Regions from separate parts of the Bradyrhizobium sp. HKCCYLS20291 genome, predicted to be linked through region 2. Evidence: predicted binding sites of a transcription regulator. Region 2 holds the regulator's gene; each other region holds the start of a gene.
The links. The regulator LexA, encoded in region 2, represses DNA repair genes until DNA is damaged. The targets are predictions, from matches to a motif close to TGTTCNNNNTGTGTTCNG.
Positions count from the first base shown of each region.

Region 1: a site for LexA is predicted at 2,243-2,260, ahead of ACQR07_RS02095 (single-stranded DNA-binding protein). Genes of this name have one in related genera too.
Region 3: a site for LexA is predicted at 2,973-2,990, ahead of ACQR07_RS28370 (ribonuclease T2 family protein). Genes of this name have one in related genera too.

Region 1 covers NZ_JBNPTO010000001.1:436,349-444,393, forward strand. Annotated here, with positions in the region: gene ACQR07_RS02080 (outer membrane protein) at 1-2, opposite strand, end outside; gene ACQR07_RS02085 (outer membrane protein) at 254-1,009, opposite strand; gene ACQR07_RS02090 (outer membrane protein) at 1,203-1,970, opposite strand; gene ACQR07_RS02095 (single-stranded DNA-binding protein) at 2,421-2,927, shown strand; gene ACQR07_RS02100 (DUF2306 domain-containing protein) at 3,127-3,525, shown strand; gene gyrA (DNA gyrase subunit A) at 3,697-6,447, shown strand; gene ACQR07_RS02110 (hypothetical protein) at 6,547-6,804, opposite strand; gene coaD (pantetheine-phosphate adenylyltransferase) at 7,091-7,585, shown strand; gene ACQR07_RS02120 (peptidylprolyl isomerase) at 7,660-8,045, shown strand, end outside.
Region 2 covers NZ_JBNPTO010000007.1:355,707-363,751, reverse strand. Annotated here, with positions in the region: gene ACQR07_RS18720 (ATP-binding protein) at 1-2,168, opposite strand, end outside; gene ACQR07_RS18715 (hypothetical protein) at 2,180-2,479, shown strand; gene ACQR07_RS18710 (molybdopterin molybdotransferase MoeA) at 2,514-3,725, shown strand; gene lexA (transcriptional repressor LexA) at 3,916-4,614, shown strand; gene ACQR07_RS18700 (hypothetical protein) at 4,925-5,365, shown strand; gene ACQR07_RS18695 (hypothetical protein) at 5,566-5,823, shown strand; gene ACQR07_RS18690 (ComEC/Rec2 family competence protein) at 5,778-8,045, opposite strand, start outside.
Region 3 covers NZ_JBNPTO010000016.1:47,608-55,652, forward strand. Annotated here, with positions in the region: gene ACQR07_RS28345 (ABC transporter substrate-binding protein) at 1-259, shown strand, start outside; gene ACQR07_RS28350 (NAD(P)H-quinone oxidoreductase) at 278-1,270, shown strand; gene ACQR07_RS28355 (DUF3617 domain-containing protein) at 1,317-1,853, opposite strand; gene ACQR07_RS28360 (hypothetical protein) at 1,945-2,277, opposite strand; gene ACQR07_RS28365 (hypothetical protein) at 2,446-2,910, shown strand; gene ACQR07_RS28370 (ribonuclease T2 family protein) at 3,031-3,720, shown strand; gene ACQR07_RS28375 (23S rRNA (adenine(2030)-N(6))-methyltransferase RlmJ) at 3,799-4,659, shown strand; gene ACQR07_RS28380 (cold-shock protein) at 4,912-5,127, shown strand; gene ACQR07_RS28385 (outer membrane protein) at 5,425-6,060, opposite strand; gene uvrC (excinuclease ABC subunit UvrC) at 6,316-8,045, shown strand, end outside.

The DNA.
Region 1 (8,045 bases), on a different contig from region 2:
ATGGTTGTCTTCCCCACATCCCAGATGTCGTCTCGTCGGATCCCTCCGATCCGAGCCCACTCGCGTGGCCTGGGGCAGGTTGTAGGCAAGACAGATTTCTAAAGCCGTGAATGGTCGCGTCACTTCAGCGGGATGTGTCGGTCGTGCTTAAGGACCGGTAAATCAGTCTCGCGGCGGCCGATCGCGGCCCGCCAACGCCAAAACCCCGGACAACCGGGGCATCGTTGGCTGATGTCAGCGGATGTGATCCGTGTCAGTGCTTGGAGACGACCGGGCCGCCCCAGCGATAGTTGACGCGCACCGTGGCCATGTCGACGTCCTGACCGACGGAATCGGTCCGCGTCGCAGCGCCGCCGGGAACGCCGGTGAAGCCGAGCGTCCGGTTGCCCATGAACAGATGCTCGTATTCAGCGGCAACCGACCAGTTCTGGGCGAAGCCGACCTCGACGCCGGTGCCGACAGCAGCTCCCCAGCGCGTCGCAGAGGCCTGATCGAACGGCAGGCCGGTCGGAGTGGTGAGCCCGGTGTATTTCTCACCGGCCACGGCCGCGCCGCCCTTCACGTACCAGAGCACGTTGTTCCAGGCGTAGCCGATCTGGCCGCTCACCAGGCCGACGCCATTGATCTTGGTCTGGTTGGTCACGCCGGGAGCAAGCTGGCTGGTGTTGCTGCCCTTGAGGTTGGCCCAGTTGCCCTGGCCTTCGACGCCGAACACCCATCCGCCGGTCTGCCAGCGGTAGCCGATCTGGCCGCCGGCCAGAGCGCCGGTGGCATCGTGGCAGCCCTCGGCATTGGTGGCGGCGACGCCGGCGAGGGTGACGAGATTGGTCCAGCAGGTCCGGGACGACGCGCCGCCGGCGTTCAGGCCCAGATAGAACCCGCTCCAATCATAGATCGTGGTGATCATCGCGGGCGCTTTGGTGAAGGTGCGCGCGGGCAAATCGGCAGCGATGGCCGGCGCCATCCCCAGCACCAGCGAAGTTGTCGCCCCCAGCAACAGCCTTCTCATCGCAGTCCCCAAACCAAGTCCGACGCCCGCACGCACGCTCTCACCAACGCTCACCCGCAACAGCTTGTAGCCCCTTTGATCCGAAAAAGCCGTCACCCAAACGACACAGCAGCCCAGCAAGTGTCGGTTCCGACAAGCAAAAAAAGGCCGGCACAAGGCCGGCCTTTCGACATATTTCAATTCCTGCGTGCAATCAGTAGCGCGACAGGGCCGGTCCGCCGAAGTGGTAGGAGATGCCCGCCTTGACGGTGTGGATGGTGTCGGTCCACTCGGAGCGGTTGTTGGGGCCCGCCGGGACGTAGTTGATCGTGCTGCGGCCGAAGTCGATATAGTTGTACTCGACCTTCGCCGACCAGTTCGCGGCGAACATGTATTCGGCACCGGCACCGACGGTCCAGCCCCAACGCCAGTCGTTCTGAGCGGCGCCAGCCGGCGGCGGGTTGAGACCCGGGTCGTAGCGATGCTGGAAGTCGCCGGCCGAGGCACCACCGCTGACGAAGAACAGGGCAGGGCCCGCGGCCCAGCCGAGGCGGCCCTTGATGTCGCCGAAGCCGCGCAGCCGGGTGAAGTACGTATCGCCGAAGTTAAGACCGAGGGCGTTGTTGATGACCGCCGAACGGCCATTGATGTCGGCCCAGTGGTAGTCACCCTCGATGCCGAACACGACGTTGTCGACCTGCCAGTTGTAGCCAAGGACGCCACCGACGAAGCCGCCGTTGAAGTCGTAGCGCTGCGTGCCAATAAATCCGGCCGTGTTCGGCCCGCCGAAGAAGGTCTCATCGCTGCGGCCCCAGCCGCCGCCGCCCTGGACGCCGAGATAGAAGCCGGTCCAGGTCAGAATCGGCGCAGGCGCAGCCATCGGCGCCTTCGTATAGGGGCGCGCGGCAAGATCGGCGGCGTTCGCGGGAGCCAGCGCCCCCAAAACCATCAAGCTGACAGCTCCAAGAAAAATCCTCTTCATCCTAAGTCTCCCGCGTTTGGCGGCTCCATTTGGGTCCCCGGAGCCGCGCTCTTGTGAATTGGTGCGGCCGCCTTTGCGGCCTCAATCCACCGCAAACATACGCGATTCAACCCAAGATACCGTCTCCCAAAAGCCACAGGACAGGAGGAAGTAAGGCAGGTTAAGTTGATGTAAGTTAAAGATTTTTTGTCGTCCGGATGGAACTTTCCCGGGTTCCATTTTCGTCCGTTCGGGTTCCATGGAACTCGCTGCATGGTTGCAGGCACGGCAGGGCGAACAAACCTGGAACAACGCGGCGCCTGATGCTATATGTGGATAAGCGAGCGACGGCACGGGTGGCTGGCGCGGCAACCGTATAGGGTCCGCGCCGAGAGGAAGGTTCAGCCACATCGTGCCGAGAGGCCGGTAGGGACGGCCGGTCCGGTGATGTGAAAACCGCGGGAGAGTGTGATGGCGGGTAGCGTGAACAAGGTGATTCTGGTCGGCAATCTCGGGAAGGACCCGGAGATCCGCCGCACCCAGGATGGGCGGCCGATCGCCAATCTGAGCATCGCGACGTCGGAGACGTGGCGCGACAAGGCGACCGGCGAGCGCAAGGAAAAGACCGAGTGGCACCGCGTGGTGATCTTCAATGAGGGTCTCTGCAAGGTCGCGGAGCAGTATCTCAAGAAGGGCGCCACGGTGTACATCGAGGGCGCGCTGCAGACCCGCAAATGGACCGACCAGAGCGGCGTCGAGAAGTACTCGACCGAGGTGGTGCTGCAGGGCTTCAACTCGACGCTGACGATGCTTGGTGGCCGCGGCGGCGGTGGCGGCGGCAACTTCGCCGACGACATGGGCGGTGGCGATTTCGGCAGCAGCGGTCCGTCGATGGCGCCGCCGCGCCGCGCCGTCGCCTCGGCCGGCGGTGGCGGCGGCGGACGCAACAGCGACATGGACGACGACATTCCGTTCTGAGGCGCGTGCAATTTCGACGAGCGTTGGCTTCCGTCCCGTTTGGACGGGAGCCAAGTGAACTGCCCTTCCGCAGATGATGATACGAGGCTGTGCTGATCGCTGCGCGGGGGGCTGCGGCGGTCGATCAAAGTGCGTTCTGCCGGTGGATCGGCATCGACGCTGCCGCCGGGGCCGAGCCGCTGACCACGGGGGGGTATCCATGAGCTTCGCACCATTGCTCGAAGCCGAGGCGGCCATCGTCTTGCACGCCTTTGCGGCGATGACGGCGTTCGCGCTCGGAGTGGTTCAATTCGCCGCGCCGAAGGGCACGCTGCCGCATCGAACGGTCGGCTGGATCTGGGTCGCCCTCATGGCGGCGGTGGCAGTCAGCTCGTTCTGGATCCACACGATCCGGATGGTGGGTCCGTTCAGCCTGATTCATCTGCTGTCGATCTACACGCTTGTCATGCTGCCGCTCGCGGTGTGGGCTGCACGTCGGCATCGGGTGGGGGATCACCGGCGGGCCATGATCATGCTGTTTTCCGGCGCGCTGGTGATTGCCGGGCTGTTCACGTTGTTGCCGGGACGGGTCATGCACAAGGTCGTCTTCGGATCGTAGCCGGGATGGCCGCCGCGGCGTCCTTCGCCCGCTTGCAGAAGCCCCGTTAAGTGACTGGAAAGGCGAGCAGAAAAAGCGCGGTCCGGGGCGCCTTGGGGGTGGTCTGCGGCGCGCTCCTGCGCTATATGATTCCAAGCGATTTTCGCGTGTCAAAACCGACCGGTATCCCCTTTGTCCGATAAAGAAGATGAGAAGCCCGGCGAGCCGGGCGGACCTTCCGACATTCGTCCCGTCTCCATCCTCGATGAGATGAAACGCTCCTACCTCGATTACGCGATGAGCGTGATCGTGGCGCGGGCGCTGCCCGATGCGCGCGACGGCCTCAAGCCCGTGCACCGGCGCATCCTGTTCGGCATGTACGAGAACGGCTTCGAGTGGAACAAGCCGTACCGCAAGTCGGCCCGCACCGTCGGCGACGTCATCGGTAAATACCATCCGCACGGCGACCAGTCGGTCTATGACGCGCTGGTACGCATGGCGCAGGACTTCTCGATGCGCGTGCCGCTGATCGATGGCCAGGGCAATTTCGGCTCGGTCGACGGCGACATGCCGGCGGCGATGCGCTACACGGAATCGCGCCTGACCAAGATCGCGCAGTCGCTGCTCGACGATCTCGACAAGGACACCGTCGACTTCCAGGCGAACTACGACAATTCGGAGAAAGAGCCGTCGGTCCTGCCGGCAAAGTTCCCGAATCTGCTCGTCAACGGCGCCGGCGGCATCGCCGTGGGCATGGCGACCAACATCCCGCCGCACAATCTCGGCGAGGTGATCGACGCCTGCATCGCGCTGACCGACAATCCCGCGCTGTCGATCGATGAGCTCAACCAGATCATTCCGGGGCCGGATTTCCCGACCGGCGGCATCATTCTCGGCCGCGCCGGCATCCGCTCCGCCTACCACACCGGCCGCGGCTCGATCGTGATGCGCGGCAAGGTGACGATCGACACCATCCGCAAGGACCGCGAGGCGATCCTGATCACCGAGATTCCGTATCAGGTCAACAAGGCCTCGATGGTCGAGCGCATCGCCGAGCTGGTGCGCGAAAAGAGAATCGAGGGCATCTCCGACCTGCGCGACGAATCCGACCGCGACGGTTTTCGCGTGGTCATCGAGCTCAAGCGCGATGCCGTGCCGGACGTGGTGCTGAACCAGCTCTACAAGTTCACGCCGCTGCAGACCAATTTCGGCGCCAACATGGTGGCGCTCGACGGCGGTCGGCCGCAGACCATGAACCTGAAGGATCTGCTGACCGTGTTCGTGGCGTTCCGCGAACAGGTGGTGACGCGGCGGACCAAGTTCCTGCTCAACAAGGCGCGCGACCGCGCCCACATCCTGGTCGGCCTCGCCATCGCGGTCGCCAATATCGACGAGATCATCCGTGTCATCCGGACCTCGCCGGATCCGAACACCGCGCGCGAAACCCTGATGTCGCGCGACTGGCCGGCGCAGGACGTCTCCGCGATGATCACGCTGATCGACGATCCGCGCCACCGCATCAATCCGGACGGCACCGCGCGGCTGTCGCTGGAGCAGGCCAAGGCCATTCTCGATCTGCGCCTGCAGCGCCTGACCGCACTCGGCCGCGAGGAGATCTCCGAGGAGCTCGACAAGCTCGCGGTGGAGATCGCCGACTATCTCGACATCCTGCGCTCGCGCGCCCGCGTCCAGGACATCGTCAAGACCGAGCTGTCGGCGATCAAGGCCGAGTTCGCCACCCCGCGCCGCACTGTCATCGCCGAGCAGGAAGGCGAGATGGAGGACGAGGACCTGATCCAGCGCGAGGATATGGTCGTGACCGTGTCCCACGCCGGGTACACCAAGCGCGTGCCGTTGTCCGCCTATCGCGCTCAGCGTCGCGGCGGCAAGGGCCGCACGGGCATGCAGACGCGCGAGGAGGATTTTGTCAGCCGGCTGTTCGTCGCCTCCACGCACACGCCGGTGCTGTTCTTCTCGTCGCGCGGCCAGGTCTACAAGGAGAAGGTCTGGCGGCTACCGATCGCGGCCCCGAACGGCCGCGGCAAGGCGCTGATCAACATCCTGCCGCTGGAGCAGGGCGAGCGCATCACCACGATCATGCCGCTGCCGGAGGACGAATCCTCCTGGGCCAATCTCGACGTGATGTTCGCCACGACCGGCGGCAACGTCCGGCGCAACAAGTTGTCGGACTTCGTCGATGTGCGGCGCTCCGGCATCATCGCCATGAAGCTCGATGACGGCGAAGAGATCGTCAACGTGCAGATCTGCACCGAGCGCGACGACGTGCTGCTGACCGCCGCCGGCGGCCAGTGCATCCGCTTCCCCGTTCCAGACGTCCGCGTCTTCACCGGCCGCACCTCGATGGGCGTGCGCGGCATCGCGCTGGCCGAAGGCGACAAGGTGATCTCGCTGTCGATCCTGCGCCATGTCGAGACAACGTCGGACGAGCGCACGGCGTATTTGAAGATGCGCCGCGCGATGTCGGGCGAGGCGACCACCGAGGAGCCGGTCGAGACCGAAGGCGAGGAGGCGGCTGCCGGCGCGATCCAGCTGTCGCAGGAGCGCTATGTCGAGATGTCGGCGCAGGAGCAGGTGGTGCTGACCGTCTCGGTCAACGGCTATGGCAAGCGTACCTCGTCCTACGAGTACCGCACCACCGGCCGCGGCGGCAAAGGCATCGTCGCGATGTCGGTCAACAACCGCAATGGCAAGCTGGTCGCCTCGTTCCCGGTCGAGGACAGCGACCAGATCATGCTGGTGACCGACAAGGGCCAGCTGATCCGCTGCCCGGTCGACGGCATCCGCATCGCCGGCCGCTCCACCCAGGGCGTCATCGTGTTCAACACCGCCGACGACGAGCACGTCGTCTCGGTCGAGCACATCGGCGAGGAAACGGAGAACGGCAACGGTGGCAATGGGGCTGAGGCAACGAACGGCGAGTGAAGAGGCGAATGGCGAATAGGGAGTAGCGAATAGGGAAGAATCAGGTCACCTCTTCGCTACTCGCTACTCGCTACTCGCTACTCGCTACTTGCTATCTTCTCACTGCATCCGGTCGGCGCCGACGATGCGTGCTTCACGGATGGTCGTCCGCGTGCCCGCGCCGCGCAGGCAGGACGCTTCGAAATTCGGCCAGGCCTGCTGCGAGCAGTCGCGGCCGATCGGGCGGAAATCCAGGCGATCACTCTTGGCCAGCGGCTGCGGAACGCTGGCGTTCACCTCCGGGGCGAAGCCGGGCAGAACGGTGAAGGCGGCAGCCACGAAACCGGCTGCTGCAATCGCAGAAAGCGCTTTGATCATGACGGTCCCCTGTCGTGGTCTTGTTGTCGGGCCTTTCCGGCCGTTCGTTCGTTAACGATTTGATAACCAATTCGGGTTTCGGCAGTCCTTCGCAGACCGAACGAATTGGTTTCGTGCCGCGGTCGATGTGTTTCGTCGTTGCGGTTCCAACGAAACAATCGGCGCCGCGCCCGGAGGTTCCGGCCGCGCTTCGTCGCAGCTTCGCTCTGCCAGATGCGCATTCCGGCGCGGTCACGGCTGCGCCAGCCCGCTTGCCGCCCTGTTCCGGCCGGTATAGGACGGGCGCATGCAACGCATTGCGCTCTATCCGGGCTCGTTCGATCCCGTCACCAATGGCCACCTCGACGTGGTCCGGCAGGCCGTTCATCTCTGCGACCGGCTGATCGTTGCGGTCGGGGTGCATCATGGCAAGAAGCCACTGTTCTCGACCGAGGAACGGCTGGCGATGGCCCATGAGGTGTTCGGCCCGGTCGCGGCTGCCGCCGGCTGCGGCTTCGAGGCCTCGACCTATGACAATCTGACCGTCACCGCCGCCCAGCAGGCCGGCGCCATCATGATGATCCGCGGCCTGCGCGACGGCACCGATCTCGACTACGAGATGCAACTGGCCGGGATGAACCAGACCATGGCACCGTCCATCCAGACGGTGTTCGTGCCGGCGTCGGTGCCGGTCCGTCCCATCACCGCCAGCCTGGTCCGCCAGATCGCCGCAATGGGCGGCGAGATTTCGCACTTCGTGCCGCCGTCGGTGGTAGCGCCCCTCAAGGCCAAATTCGCCTGACCATTCTCCAGCCAGCGCCCGGCGTCGGCTGGCCATCCCTAACCTTTCCCCCTCATCATCCTTTAGGAGCTGCCATGATCCGAGCTCTCGCTTTCGTCGTCGCCCTCGTGTTCGCGCTGCCGGCGCTGGCGCAATCGCTGCCCGCCGGTCTCGACAAGCAGAACGCGCTGGTCATCGACACCACCAAGGGCCGCATCATCATCAAGCTGCGCACCGATCTCGCCCCGCAGCACGCCGAGCGGCTGAAGACGCTGGCGCGCGAGGGCTACTACAACAACGTGCCGTTCCACCGCGTCATGGACGGCTTCATGGCGCAGACCGGCGACGGCCAGAAATTCGACGGCACCGGCGGCTCGAAATATCCGAACCTGAAGCAGGAGTTTTCGCCGACGCCGTTCAAGCGCGGCACCGTCGGCATGGCGCGGCGCGGCGACAGCGTCGATTCCGCCAACTCGCAGTT
Region 2 (8,045 bases):
CGATTGATGTCGTTATCCTCGGCGACGAGGATTTCGAGCACCTCGTTGTCGTCGGGCAGTTCGGGCGCGAGCGGCGCAGCCTCCACCGTCTCGGGCGAAGCGAGGCCGCAACGGACGGTGAAGCAGAACCGGCTGCCTTGTCCTTCGACGCTATCGAAGCCGATCGTACCCCCCATGATCTCGGACAAGCGCTTGCAGATCGCCAGTCCAAGACCGGTGCCGCCGTAGCGGCGCGACACCGAGGTGTCGGCCTGGCTGAACGGCTGGAACAGCCGCTCCTGCGATTCACGAGTGATGCCGATCCCGGTATCGGCGACCACGATGCTGAGTTGGACCTGATCGTCTGGAAGCCATTCATGCGAAGCCGTGATCGTGACCGATCCGCGCTCGGTGAATTTGAGCGCGTTGCCGACCAGGTTGAGCAGGATCTGGGAGATCCGGTGGGGATCGCCGCGGAGCCGGCGCGGCGTCTCCTCGGCGAGCGAGGCCTGCAGCGCAAGACCCCGTTCTCTCGCTTTCGGTCCCATGAGCGCCATGACGCTGCCGACGACGTTGTCGATGTCGAAATCGATCGCTTCCGGGGTCACCTGACCGGCTTCGAGCTTCGAGAAATCGAGAATGTCGTTGACGACGGTCAGCAGATTGCGCGCCGAGAGCTGGGCGATATCAGCGAGTTCCTTCTGCTCGTGATCGAGCTTGGTGTCGGCCAGCAGCCCGATCATGCCGATCATGCCCGTCATCGGCGTGCGGATCTCGTGGCTCATGACGGCGAGGAAGTCCGACTTGGCGCGGCTCGCCTCCTCTGCCGCGTCCTTGGCCGTGGAGAGCGCCTCGCTCGTCGCGATCAGTTCGTTGCGCTGCTCTTCCAGGCGGTTTCGCGTCTGTATCAGCTCAGCGAGCCGCTCGTCGAGCAGTTCCGCCGCGCGGACACGCTCGGTGATGTCCTCATGGACCGAAACCCAGCCACCATCGGGCGTCGTCGCGCGCTTCACGGCGATGGTACGCCCTCCTTCGAGCCGCACCGTGTCGCTGTTGGCGCCGAGATCGAACTTGATGCCGCGCTCCCTGGAAAGCTGCGCAAAGCGGCTCAAGGGGGCGCCGGGGCGATACTCCTGGGGGTCCAGATCATACAGCTCGGCCACGCGCCGGTTCGAGATGATGAGCCTGTTGTCGGCACCGAACACGCTGAGCCCGTCCGGCATCGCATCGATGGCAACGGCGAAGCGCTCGTTGGACTCGCGAAGCTCGGTGGCCTGGGCCGCGAGCTTTCGGGTGGTCCGCCAAATGAGGGTGCCAAGCAGGATCATCATGACGATGATCGCCCCGGCCTCGACCATGCGCCGGATGGTCGACTGCCACCAAGGCGCCAGCATTTCTTCGACGTCGTGCGCGACAGCAACCAAGATCGGTAAACTGCTGCTCTGCTCGTAGCTGTTGAAGCGTCGGACGCCATCGGTCGATGACGTGATCTCGAGACTGCCGACCGGAGTGCGCTTGAGCTCCTGGAAGAGGCCGCTCTGCTTCATGTCGCGGCCGACATTGGACTCGGCGTAGGGCCGCCGTACCAGCAGCGGCCCGTCCAGCGACGCCAACAGGATCGCGCCATTCCGGCCGACGTCCAGCCGCTGATAGAAATCCTGGAAATATTGCGTGCCGAGCGCCGCCACCACGACGCCGCCGAAGCTGCCGTCGGGACGGTTGAACCGCCGCGTGAGCGGAATGATCCATTGATTGCTGGCTCGCCCACGAATCGGCGCGTGCAGGCGCACGCCACGGTCCGGGGAATCGCGATGATAGGCGAAGAAGTCGCGATCCGCGTAGTTCACGGTGCCCTCTTCGGCGATCGAGCTGACCAGCAGCGTGCCCTCCTGGTCGACCACCAACAGGTTGACGAGCTGCGGCATGCGCTTCAGCTCGTCGATGAACCAGGCCTTGAGACGCCTGCGGTCATCCCGATCCGGCGGACGATGCTCGAGCGAGGACACGGTCCCCGTGAGAAGTGCGTCGGCCGTGCGAAACGTCAGTTCGGCGTGCTGAAGCAGAGAGCTCGTGAGATTGACGGTGTCCTTCTTTCCGTCGGTGAAGATGGCCTCGCGCAGCCTCACCGCGCGCGATACCTCGACGGCCACGAAGGCCGCGCAGGCGAGCGCGATCAGCGCGGCGATCAAGAGAGGGGTGGTTGACCAGCTGCGTCCTGCTGCGTGATGTTCCGCGCGAGGCATTCCGTTTGAGTTCCGCCGTCCGGGTTGAGCTTCAGGCAGAGATTCGCGAAGAATCGTTCTCAAACACTGAACTACAACCCGAGGCAGCAGGCCGGCCCGTTGCGACGGCCAGCAATTTCGGCTTCTTTCGAGCCGAAATCGGCTCAAACCGGCTGGTGCCGGACCACACCGTAGCACTACGGTCGCGTTGCACTGGGCGCGCGGGCAATCGAACCAACGCCGGCGCCGCGCTTGGCCACGACAGCGCCATTGGCTAGAACGCCCCCCACGATCGCTTTCAAAGGAACTCCAATGGCCTTGATGCCGGTATCCGATGCATTGACCGCGGTGCTCGCAGGCGCCGAGCCGCTGGCTGAGGAATTGGTGTCGCTGGACGATGCCTTTCACCGCATTCTGGCGCGCGATCTGGCAGCGCTGCGGACGCAGCCGCCCGAGGCCATGTCGGCGATGGACGGCTACGCCGTGCGCGCTGTCGACGCGGACAAGCCGCAGGCACGGCTGAAGGTGATCGGCGAGGTCGCGGCGGGTCGGCCGTTCGACCGCGTGGTGGGACCCGGCGAGGCCGCTCGCATCTTCACCGGCGGCGTCGTGCCTGATGGCGCCGACGCCGTCGTGATCCAGGAGGATACGATTGCGGGCGACGGCCACGTCGTGATCACGGAAGCCGCGATCAAGGGCCGGCACATCCGGCCCGCCGGCGTCGACTTTCATCAGGGCATGGTGCTGCTGAAGGCCGGACGCCGGCTCAGCGATCGTGACCTGTCGCTCGCCGCCAGCATGAACCATCCGGCGCTGCCGGTGCGGCGACGGCCGACGGTGGCGCTGCTCGCCACCGGTGACGAGCTGGTGATGCCGGGCTCCGAGCCCGGCCCGGGTCAGATCGTCTACTCCAACGGCTACGCGCTGCGCGCGCTGGTGCGCGCCGAAGGCGCTGCAGCGGTCGATCTTGGCATCGCGGCGGATACGCTCGAAGCCACCGTCGCGGGCATCCGCCGGGCGCGCGAGTCGGGCGCCGACATCCTGATCACGACGGGCGGCGCCTCGGTCGGGGATCACGACCTGGTCAAGCAGGCGCTGGAGGCCGAGGGCGTCGAGATGGCGTTCTGGAAGATCGCGATGCGGCCGGGCAAGCCGATGATGCATGGCCGGCTCGGCGGCGTCAGGGTGATCGGGCTGCCCGGCAATCCGGTGTCGTCCTATGTCTGCGCGACCCTGTTCCTGGTGCCGCTGATTCGGCGCCTGCTCGGCCGCGACGAGCCCCAGCTCCCGCGCGAAACCGCGCTGCTCGGCCGCGAGCTCCCCGCCAACGATTCGCGCGAGGACTATCTGCGAGCCCAGCTCGACGAGCGCGCCGATGGTACACTGGTCGCAACGCCTGTGACGCAGCAGGATTCGTCTCTGCTGGGGAATCTTGCGCTATCGCAGGCTCTTTTGATCCGCCCGGCCTTCGCGCCGAAGGCGCCCGCCGGCAGCGTCTGCGAGATCCTGCGCCTGCCGAACTGACCCTTCTCCCCGTCAAAGCCCGGGTCATTCATCATATTTTTAGGATTGCGGAACACACATCGAACATATAGTGTCCGTTCATGATTTGTTTTTAGTATGTTGCGGGCGACGCGAATACGAACGTCCACTTCCGGCTCAGGGACGCAAGGGCACGGGACTTGGACGACAACAAACTGGGGACCAGGTCGAGATGCTGACGCGCAAACAGTACGAACTCCTGCGGTTCATCAACGAACGGCTCAAGGAAGCGGGCGTGCCGCCCTCGTTCGACGAGATGAAGGACGCGCTCGATCTGCGCTCGAAGTCGGGCATTCACCGCCTGATCACGGCGCTGGAGGAGCGCGGCTTCATCCGCCGGCTGCCCAACCGCGCCCGCGCCATCGAGGTCATCAAGCTGCCCGAGCTGTCGCAGGCGGCCAGCAACCGCCGCGGCTTCACGCCCTCGGTCATCGAGGGCAATCTCGGCAAGGTCCGCACCTCGACGCCGGCGCTCGATGACGGCGAGCGCCCGGTCGCCGTGCCGGTGATGGGCCGCATCGCCGCCGGTACGCCGATCGAGGCGCTGCAGACCCGCAGCCACACCATCAGCGTGCCCGCCGACATGCTCGGCAATGGCGACCACTATGCGCTGGAGGTGCGCGGCGACTCGATGGTCGATGCCGGCATCCTCGACGGTGACATGGCGCTGATCCAGCGCAACGAGACCGCCGACACCGGCGACATCGTGGTGGCGCTGATCGATGACGAGGAAGCGACGTTGAAGCGCTTCCGCCGCCGCGGCGCATCGATCGCGCTGGAGCCGGCCAACACCGCCTACGAGGTGCGCATCCTGCCGCCGAACCGGGTCAAGATCCAGGGCAAGCTGGTCGGACTGTATCGCAAGTACTGAGCGCAGCGACCTCGCGTGCTGGACATGCACGATCGATCGGTGGCGCGGTGCTGTGATCTTCGCCGCCGAACGACGTGAGACGCAAAGAAAAGAAGCAAGACACGAAACTGAGTCGCGCGCGAATGCACTTCAGGATGTGCAGCGCGGTATCCTCAAACGCTTGTGATCGCGGCCACCCGCATGCCGTGCAGATCAGCGCAGAATTGCCGCGAAGCGCGCGCTAACATCTCCTCGATGTCCACTCTGATAGAGGCCTGCGCCTGTCCGGGGGGAAGCGTGGGTCGGCTATCTCTCAGCGAGGAGCGATCCGATGTGTGACTACAGCCTCCATGCCGTTGCGTCCCGTCCCGCCAAGGTCGGCGAGACGCTGATCTCGACGACGTTCCGCGGCACCGCGACCCGCGGCTTCGCCAGCGAAAGCGAGCCGACCGTCGCGGTCTGCATGCTGCCCGGCACCGAGCTCGCCTTCGCCGAGGACGTCCGCTACGACAGCCGCTGGCTCTGGACCCGGACGATCCGCGAGCGCGTCGCCAAGTTCAACAGCATCGAAAAGCACATTCCCGATCGCCACCACGACGCCGTCGAGTTCGCCGACGGCCGCCACGTGCTCGTGACGCAGCTCTGCGAAGGCCAGCGCGTCACGGTGCTGCAGCTGCCCGTCACCAAGCAGCCGGCCGAGCGCGGCCCCGGCATGACGAACGATACGCCGACCCCGCAGACGACTCCCATCCGCCGCATCAGCATCACCTGAGCTGAGCGGCGCAGGCGTCACGCGAGAGCAGTATGCGTTTTGGTTCGATCGAACAGCAGTCGCGGTGCCGTTGACCTCTCTCCGACGGGGAGAGGTGAACTGAACTTGCGGTACGCGCTTTGATTCGACGAGAAGGCATCACGCTCTGGCGACAGGAACGGTGTCCCTCGACCGGCGTTGTGGCCGCCGGGGGTATTACCGTGGTCAACAAGATCGATTGGAACCAAGCTGGCCGGATCATCGAACCCGGCCGCTACAGGCTGGCGTTGGGATGGTTGACGGTCACGGCTGACGACGTTGCCATCTGGCAGCGCGATCCCGCGGCGTCGTTCACGCTCGTCGAGGTCTCCTCGCTGTTCGACGGGCTTGACGGCGCCGAGTATCATCTCGGCACGTTCGAGCTGTCCGGACCTCAATCCTCCACGCCCTGCTCGGTCTCCGGCGGCGTCGCGTCCTGACTGCGCGGCGGCGCGCGCGGTGTCAGCGTCGGATCGAAGTCGCTGGCCTCGGCCGGCGCCGGCCACCATGGACGGTCGGTGCCATAGGCGCGCGCCGGCGTGACGTCGAAGCGCGTGCCCCGGCGCACCAGCATCAGCGCGCCCTGCTGGCGCAGGCGATGGCGGTCGATGACAGCTGCGGCACAGTTCGACGGTGCGGCGCGCGCCGCCACCACCAGCGCCGCACGCGCGCAATCGTCGGCCAGCGCATCGGCGCGCAGCGCCATGGCGACGAAGCGGCCGTCGGCCATCGCCACTACGCAGCCGGCCTCGTCGCAGGACACGCCGTCGCCGAGCGCGGCATCGGCCGGCAGCCGCGCATCGGCATCGGCGGCGAGCCACTCCCGCGTGACGAACACGTCCTTGCCGGTGCGCATCACGTGCAGCCGCCCGTCGCCGCCGCGGACGGCGACCGCGCGGCCATCGCCGGAGACGAGAATGTCGGGCTGCGGCGTCGCGACGGCCCACATGGTGGCCGCAGCGAGCGCGACGGCGCCGGACCAGCGTAGCGGCGTCCGCAGCAGGCCGATCAGGACCAGCCCGAGGCTGGCCACGATCAGCGGGCCGATGCCGAACGCGGTGATGCGTCCGACCGCGCCGGGCAGCGCCGCCACCCAGCGCGTCACCGCGATCATCCAGTCGATGCCCCAGCCCATCAGCGACCACATTGGGCCGTCGAGGCCGAACGGCGCCGCCAGCAGCCCGAGCAGGCCCGCAGGCATCACCAGCGCTGACACCACCGGCATCGCCGCGAGATTGGCCAGCACGCCATACGGCGTGACGCGATGGAAATGGAACGCGGCGTAGGGCGTGGTGGCGAGCCCCGCGATCAGCGAGGCCAAGAGCAGCATCACGAGTTCGCGCCCGCCCCACAGCGCGATGCGCTGGGTGGCCGACGAGTCCGGCGTCGCGAACAGCCGGGGCATGCCGAACTGCACCAGCGCGACGAGGCCGAGCGTCGCCGCGAACGACATCTGGAAACTCGGATGCACCAGCGCTTCGGGCGCTGCGATCAGCACGATCATCGCGGCCACCGCAAGCGTGCGGAAGGTGACGGCGCGGCGGTCCACCATCACGGCGATCAGCACGACGGCCGTCATGAAGAACGATCTCTGCGTCGCGACCTCCGCGCCCGACAGCAACAGATAGAACGCCGCCGCCACCAGCGCCGCGGCCGCCGCCCATTTCTTGATCGGATGGCTGACGGTCAGGCCGGGAAACAACGCAAGCAGCGCGCGCACGGCGAAGAACACGACGCCGGCGACGACCGCCATGTGATAGCCGGAGATCGACAGCACGTGACCGAGGCCGGAGATGAACATCGCGTCGTTGACGTCGGGCGTGATGGCATCGCGCCGCCCGGTCAGCAGCGCGGTGGCGATGGCACGCTCGTCGCCGTCGAGCCGGGCGCGGATTCGGGCATCGATCGCGTCGCGCAGGCCCTGCATGACCGCGGCATAACGCAGGCCGAAGCCGGCGGCTTGCGGCGGCGTCAGCGTCGTGATCGCGCCCATGACGAAGCCGGAGGCGCCGATGCCCTGGAAGAACATGTCGCGCGCGAAATCATAGGAGCCGGGCCGCACCGGCGCGAGCGGCGGCAGCAGCCTCGCCTTCATCTGCACGAAGCTGCCGACGTCGGGCGCCGTGCCCTTGCGCACCGCCAGCCGCACGCGCGCCAGCGTGATGGCGCTGCGCTGGCTCTCCATCGCAGTGACGCGCAGCACGATCCGGTCGCTGCGCTCGCGGATGTCGCGCGCCTCGACGAAGCCGGACAGCGCGACCGAATACAGCGGCCGCGCCAGCACCGGATGCGCAACGCGGGCGGTCTTGGCGGTGGCCACCGCAAAACCCGACGCCGCCGCCGCGATCATCACGACCGCCGGAAACAACCGGTGCCGTCGCATCAGCACCGCGACGAGGCACAGCGCGAGCGCAGCGGCAGCGCTCACCCACAGCAGCGGCTCGTGATCGGCCGAGAAGTACACCGCGATGCCGGCGCCGAAGGCAATGGGCACCCAGGGCAGCAGCCGCCCCGCACCGGCCTCTTCCCGCGCCCATTGCTTCAGCCGGGCCGCGAAGGACGACCATGCAGGCAAGCCGATCGCAGGCAGACCGCCGGCGAGCGCGCCGCGCGGCGGCCAGACATCGGCCATCACGCCCGCGATCCCGCGACGCCATCCTGG
Region 3 (8,045 bases), on a different contig from region 2:
GGCGGTGAAGGATGCCGACAGCGATGACGGCGCAACGGTGATGGCGAAGATGAAGGCCACGCCGGTCTCGGACGCCTATGCGGAGCACGGCCAGATCCGCGACGACCAGCGCATGGTGCACGACCTCTATCTGGTCCAGGTCAAGACACCGGCCGAATCGAAGGCGCCGTGGGACTTCGTCAAGCTGGTGACGAAGATCGCGCCCGATCAGGCGTTTCGTCCGCTCGACCGCAGCAAGTGCAGCCTGATCGGCAAGTGAGCACTTGAGCGAGCCAGCATGATTCCGGACTATCAGCGCGCGGTCATCATCACCGCCCCGGGCGGACCGGAGGTTCTGTCGGAGCGTCAGGACTGGCCGGTCCCGCGGCTTGGCCCCGATGACGTGCTGATCGAGGTCGCGGCCGCTGGCATCAACCGTCACGACTGCAACCAGCGCGCCGCCGGTCCGTCGCGGGAGCCCAATCCCGTCCCGGGATTGGAAGCCGCTGGACGCATCGTTGCCTGCGGCGCCAACGTCGCCCCGGAACGACTGGGGAAGGCGGTCATCGCGCTGACCGATGGCGGCTCCTACGCGCAATACGTCGCCACCGATCAGCATCTTGCTCTGGATCTGCCGGACGACCTCGACTGGATCGAGGGCGCCGCGCTGCCTGAGGCGCTGTTCACGACCTGGTTCAACTTCTTCGAGCTGATGCGCATGGCGCCCGGCGAGACGGCTCTGATTCATGGTGGCAGCAGCGGCGTCGGCACGATCGCGATCCAACTCCTGCGCGCGCTGGGTCATCCGGTCTTTGCCACGGCCGGCACCGCGGAGAAGCGCGCCGCAGCGCTCGGGCTCGGCTGCAACGCCGTGTTCGACTATGCCGCTCCGGATCTCGCCGCGCAGATCCGCGCCGCGACAGGGACGCGCGGCGTCGACTGCATCCTCGACACCTCCGCAGGCGCTCACATCGTACAGGACCTTGCGGCGCTGGCCATGGGCGGACGGATCGCCCATCTCTCGGCAGGACAGGGCAAGGAACTGGCGGTGCCGCTGCGCAGCCTGATGGCGCGCCGCGCCAGCATCACCGGCGCGTTGTTGCGTTCGACGCCGCTCGACCTCAAGCGGCGGATCGCAGCCGACCTGAAGCAGCGCATCGCACCCCTGCTCGGGACAGCGATTCGGCCGCCAATCGACAGCACCTATCGCCCGTCCGAGGCAGCCGGCGCGCACGAACGCATGGAGACGAACCGACACATCGGGAAGATCGTGCTTCGCGTCCGCGAATGAGCGCCAACCGGCGGCTCTGCGGCCGCCGCGCGCGACGACCGCCGGCCTATTGCTTCACGCCCGGGATCAGGTTCTTCAGCTTGGCCATGTCCTTGACGTTCATCTTCATGCCGCCGGGCATGACGATGTCGCCGGGCTTCTGGTCCGCCTTGCAGGCGCCGAGCCACTTGGCCTCGATGGTCATCGCGGTGTCCTTGGTCCCCGCGGCGCCGCCCTGGATCTTCGAGGTCGTCTTGACCGTGTAGGCGGAGTTGAAATCGCCGGTGATGTCGGCATGCGAGGTCGTGCTCATGCCGCCGAAGCTGCAGACGGAATCGCTGACATAGCCGGTCGCCGTCTTCTGGATGTCCTGCTTGGAGCAGACCTGCTGCGCCATCGGCGAGGCCATGTTGTTCATGTCCTTGTCGGTGGTCTCGTCGGTGCAGTGCTGCATGGTCATCTCCGGCAGCTGGCCGCCGGATCTGATCATTTTCAACTCCCACAGCCCCGCCTTGCGCACCGGAAGCTCGAGCGCGGCCGCGCTCGCCGTGACGCCCAGCATGCCGCAACAGAGGAGTCCGAGGACGAGGCGGTGACGTGTCATGATCGTGTTCCGGCTTGATGTCGATCGGCGGACCGATGACGCCGAATCATGGCGTTAGTGTAGTCAGGCCCAAGTCCCGGTTCAGTCCGGTTCAGTACAGCGTCCGCAGCGGTCGCTGCGCCGAGCCATACGGCACCCAGCGGCAGGAGAACGACACGTAGCCGCCATAGCGCGCATCGACGGCGCGGAATTTCGCGACCTTGCCGTAGGAGGCGCAGTGGTCGACCGCCATCTGGCGCGCGTCCGCCGTCTGGGCCAGCGGATAGGCGATGATGCCGCCGGTGTCGTTGCCCTTGAACGGCGGCACCCAGTCGGCCCGGGCCGGCGCGGCGGCCAGCACCGCCAAAGCGGCCGTTAAGCCGGCCATCACACCAGCCATCTTCACGAATCGGGTGTTCGCGATCCCGACCTTCAGCATCCGCATTGGAGTCTCCTTAGCGCTGGCGCCATCCTAAAGGTCCTGTCCCGTCAAGAAAAGAACACCGGCCCCGGGTTAACAGGACTAATCGTGGAGTGTTGCCGCGTTGCACTTGACCTCCTGTGGCCGCCGCGGCACGGTCCACGTTCCCGGATCAGACCTTGCGGACGGCCCATGCGCGACTTCGGCAACCCTATCAAGACGCTCGGCGCTGCTTGCGGCGCGCTGCTCGCGGCTCTCGTCGCCACCGCGCCGGCCCACGCCGCCAACCCGCTGGAAATGAACTTCTGGCTGTCGGGTCCGAAATATGAGGGCCGGGTCGCGCCCTGCGAGGCCGCCGTGCCGACCATCGTGTCGCGCTTCCAGGAGAAGGAGAGCACCTTCTGGAATTCGTCGCTGACGATCACCGGCATCGCCAATGTCCGCGAGATCGCCTTCCGGCCCTGGCAGTCCGACAACATCCCGCGCCGCTACTGCACCGGCAGCGTCATGGTCAGCGACGGCAAGGTCCGCACCGTCAACTACTCCATCATCGAGGATGGCGGCTTCGCCGGCTACGACCAGGGCGTCGAGTTCTGCGTGGTCGGGCTCGACCGCAACTGGGCCTTCAATCCGGCCTGCCGCGCCGCCAAGCCCTGATTCGGCCGTCACACGGCGAATTCCTGATCTTCGGTTATCGGCTGCCTCCGGGCAGCCGTTTTTGTTCTTGTAATGTTCCGGCCGACTGCTAAGTTCCTGGCATTGTCCGGGGAGTTTGCCATGTTCGATTGCCTGCGCCGACCTGCCGCCATTGTCACCGCGATCGCCGGTTTCGCCCTGCTGCTGTGCGCGCCCGCCGGGGCGCAGGACCGCCGCCAGAACGCGCCGGGCGCGTTCGACTTCTATGTCCTGTCTCTGTCCTGGTCGCCGTCCTTCTGCGCCGAGGCCGAGGAGCGCGGTGGTCGCGGCCGGGGCTCGCAGCAATGCAGCGGCCGACCCTATTCCTTCGTCGTGCACGGGCTGTGGCCGCAATATGAAAACGGCTATCCTGAATATTGCGAGCAGCCTTCGCCGCGCCTGCCGCGCAACATCATGACCTCGATGCTCGACCTGATGCCGGCGCCGGGGCTGATCTACAACGAGTGGGACAAGCACGGCACCTGCTCGGGCCTGTCGGCGAAAGCCTATTTCGAGGCCATCCGCAAGGCCCGCGCCGCGGTCAAGATTCCTCCGGAGTTCCTCGATCTGTCGCCGGCCAAGACCGCGTCGCCGGCCGCCATCGAGGAGGCCTTCATTAAGGTCAACCCCAAGCTGACGACATCGGCCATCGCCGTCACCTGCAACCGCACCCGGCTGAGCGAGGTGCGGATCTGCCTGTCCAAGGACCTCGAGTTCCGCAGCTGCGACGAGGTCGATCGCCAGGCCTGCCGGCGCGACGAGATCAACATGCCGCCGGTGCGCGGCGGCTAGCGCCGCGGGCCCGGCGGCCGCCCGCGCGACCGCACGACGGGGTACCCTTTTGTCGCGGAACGGCGTAACCCCTGCGGTATGAACTACCGACACGCCTTTCACGCCGGCGGCTTCGCCGACGTCATCAAGCACATCGTGCTGACGCGCATCCTGGTCTACCTGCAGGACAAGCCGGCGGCGTTTCGCGTCATCGATACGCATGCCGGCGCCGGGCTGTACGATCTGACCGGCGACGAGGCGACCCGCAGCGGCGAGTTTCTCACCGGCATCGCCCGGCTGCTGCAGGCGCGGCTGTCGGACCAGGCCTACGCGCTGATCGCGCCCTATCTCGACATCGTCCGGTCGTTCAACCCGACCGCCGAGCTGGTCGCCTATCCCGGCTCGCCCCTGATCGCGCGGGCGCTGCTGCGGCCGCAGGACCGCATGACCCTGTGCGAGCTCGCCCCGGTGCCGCGCAAACAACTGATCGACGCGCTGCGCCGCGATACGCAGGCCCGCGTCGTCGATCTCGACGGCTGGGTCGCCCTGCCCGCCTTCGTGCCGCCGAACGAGCGGCGCGGCGTGGTGCTGATCGATCCGGCCTTCGAGGCGAAGGACGAGTTCGAGCGGCTCGCCGAGCGGTTCGCTGCCGCCTATGCGAAGTGGCCGACCGGTATCTACGTGCTCTGGTATCCGGCCAAGAGCCGCCGTGCGACCGAGGATCTGGCCGATCGCGTCGCGCATCTCGCCGCTGCAGCGAAGCCGCCGGGCAAGGTGCTGCGGGTCGAGTTCAGCGTCGCCCCCCAGATCGAAGGCGAGGCGCTGACCTCGACCGGGCTCCTGATCGTCAACCCGCCGTGGACATTGCATGATGAGCTCAAGCTCATCCTGCAGGAACTGCAGCGGCCGCTCGGTCAGGGCGGCACTGCACGCTTCAGGCTGGACATCCCCAAAGCTTGAAGCGGGCGCGCATCGAAAAGCCGTAGTCAATCGGCGCGGAACCGTATTATTGTGTCTGACTGTAAGACTGGCTTTACGTTCCGCTTCCGCGAATGGTTGCGGCGGGGTGATCAAGGCCTAACAAGATCCGACGATCCGGCGTGGCGAGCGCTGGGCGTTAAGGTGGCCAACGCTTTCCGATTGAAGTGATGACCGGTCGGACGCTGCGCAGGGCGCGCAGTGGAGGAAGCATTGCGGGGGAGGAGTTTCCCGATGGCCATGACTGGGACAGTCAAGTTCTTCAATGGTGAGCGCGGCTACGGCTTCATCAAGCCGGACGACGGTGGACGCGACGTGTTCGTGCACATCACGGCGGTGGAGCGCGCGGGCTTGAAGGATCTGACCGAGGGACAGCGTATCAGCTTCGAGGTCGAGCCGGACAAGAAGGGCAAAGGCCCGAAGGCGGTGAACCTGGTCCTGTCGTCATAGCGCGAGCCCGCGGAAGGCACGCAGCAGCGTGACTTGCTCCAGCGGGCGTGCCGACGTCATTCACTGAGTGGTTTGGAAGCTGCCGGCAGCGCAGTCGGCTCGCGTGCTCAGCCTTTGCTGATCGGCGCGCGCGTCCTGCGCGTGATGGCGCACGCCTCCCGGTCAGCTTGTGAGGTCAGCTTGTCGCGTCGGCTCGTCACGTCAGGTCGCGCGACTCGTCACGACAAAAAAATTCCGGCCGCGTGAGCGGCCGGAAGGTCGTCGTTCGACGTTTCTTCTTCCTAATTTTTGTTGCTATCAGAAGTGGAAGTTGATGCCTGCACGGATCAATCCAGACCGATAGTCGTTCTTCGCCCCCGTGATCACGAAATTGCTGCTGTCGAGATCGACATAGAGATACTCGATCTTGGCGCTCCAGTTCTGTGCCAGGCCGAACTCGGTGCCGACACCGAGCGTCCAGCCGACAGTCGTGTGCGATTCCGACAGACCGAACGTCTCGGCGCGCAGCGAGCCGAAGGCGAGACCGCCGGTGCCGTAGAACAGGATGTTGTTGAAGGCGTAGCCGGCGCGGCCGCGCAAGGTGCCGAACCAGGGGTTCGAGAACTTCCACGGCGCGAAGGTGTCGTTGGCGCCGGTCAGGTTGAAGTCGCCCTCGGCGCCGAACACCCACGGGCCGTTCTGCCAATTGTAGCCGGCGGTGATGCCGCCGGTGAGGCCGGACGGCTTGGTCGGGTTGTTGCCGACCGTGCCCCATTCATAGCCCAGCGTGCCGCCGAGATAGGGGCCGGCCCAGCTGTAGGCGTTGAGGGGCTGGTTCACCGTATAGGGCGCCTGGCGCCCGTAGCCGAGATCGGCCGCCTGCGCCGCCACCGATCCGAGAGCCGCTGCGCCCAAGCCCGCCGCGGCGGCAGCACCGACCAAGAACCTGTTCATCGCTCACTCCCACGCACTCGCCGCTGCCAGCCGGACCTGCGCCGCGCGATGCGCTGCGCGGGCCGGAATGGTTACGGAACTCCGTCTTTTTTCGTGAGCATTTATCGAGAGTTTTAGGTTAAGCCGTTGTTAAGCCCGGTTAGCGATCGATTAATGTGCTTAACGAAGCGTTACCGCCCCCCTTGTCTGCCCTGCCCTGTGCATGGCGCCAGCGCATGCTGGCGGGACGGCGCCGCAGCGCTTAATTTGTCGGACATGACCACCCACAGCTCCGATCCACCCAAGGCGCCAGCGCCCGCAAGCCGGCGTGGCGCCGGGGCCGACCTGCCACCCGAGGCCATCGACACGCCCGATCTGGATCCTGCCGCCGCGACGGACGAGGATGATGACGGCCGCCTGCCGGAGCTGACCGAGGAGAGCGCGGAGGCGGTCGGCGAAGGCCCGCTCGCGATCGGCCATGCCGCGATCGAGAACGCGGTGCGGCTGGCGCCGACCTCGCCCGGCGTCTACCGCATGCTCAATGCGGCGCATGACGTGCTCTATGTCGGCAAGGCCAAGAACGTCAAAAAGCGCCTGTCGTCCTATGCGCGCGCCAATGCGCCATTGCCGGCGCGCATCCTGCGCATGATTGCCGCCACCGTGACCGTCGAAATCGTCTCGACCGGTACGGAGACCGAGGCGCTGCTGCTGGAAGCAAACCTCATCAAGCAGCTCAAGCCGCGCTTCAACGTGCAGCTGCGCGACGACAAGTCGTTCCCCTACATCCTCATCACCGGCGACCATTGGGCGCCGCAGATCCTCAAGCATCGCGGCGCGCAATCGCGGCCCGGCCGCTATTTCGGCCCGTTCGCCTCGGCCGGCGCGGTCAACCGCACCATCACGGCGCTGCAACGCGCCTTCCTGATCCGCTCCTGCACCGATTCGTTCTTCGAGAGCCGCACCCGTCCCTGCCTGCTGCACCAGATCCGCCGTTGCGCCGGTCCGTGCACCCAGGAGATCGACTTCCCCGGCTATACCGAGCTGGTGCGCGAGGCGACCGACTTCCTGTCCGGCCGCAGCCAGGCGGTGAAGGCGCTGCTCGCGACAGAGATGGAGAAGGCGTCCGGCGAGCTCGAATTCGAGACCGCCGCGGTCTATCGCGACCGCCTCGCGGCGCTGTCGGCGATCTCCTCGCAGCAGGGCATCAACCCGCGCACGGTCGAAGAGGCCGACGTGTTCGCCATCCATCAGGAAGGCGGCTTCTCCTGCGTCGAAGTTTTCTTCTTCCGCACCGGCCAGAACTGGGGCAACCGCGCCTATTTTCCGCGCGCGGAGAAGAGCTACCTGCCGGAGGAGGTGCTGTCCGCCTTCCTGTCGCAGTTCTACGACGACAAGCCGCCGCCGAAGCTGATCCTGCTGTCGCACGAGATCGAAGAAGCCGAGCTGCTCGCCGAGGCGCTGTGCGTGAAGGCCGGCCACAAGGTCGAGGTGTCCTGCCCGAAGCGCGGCGAGAAGAAGGACCTCGTCACGCACGCGCTGACCAATGCGCGCGAGGCGCTCGGCCGCAAGCTCGCGGACACCGCGACGCAGAGCCGGCTGCTGGAGGCGATGACGACGACGCTCGGCCTGCCGCAGACGCCGAAGCGCATCGAGGTCTACGACAACAGCCACATCCAGGGCACCAACGCGGTCGGCGCGATGATCGTCGCCGGCCCCGACGGCTTCATGAAGAACCAGTACCGCAAGTTCAACATCAAGTCGGAAGGGCTCACGCCCGGCGACGACTACGCGATGATGAAGGAGGTGCTGCAGCGCCGCTTCAAGCGGCTGGTCGCGCCCTCGGAAAAAGACCTCGCGCGCGCGGCGAAGGAGGACGACGTGCCGCAATGGCCCGATCTCGTCATCATCGACGGCGGCCGCGGCCAGCTCAATGCCGTCCGCGAGATCTTCACCGAGCTCGGCGTCACCAAGGTGGCGCTGATGTCGGTCGCCAAGGGCCCGGACCG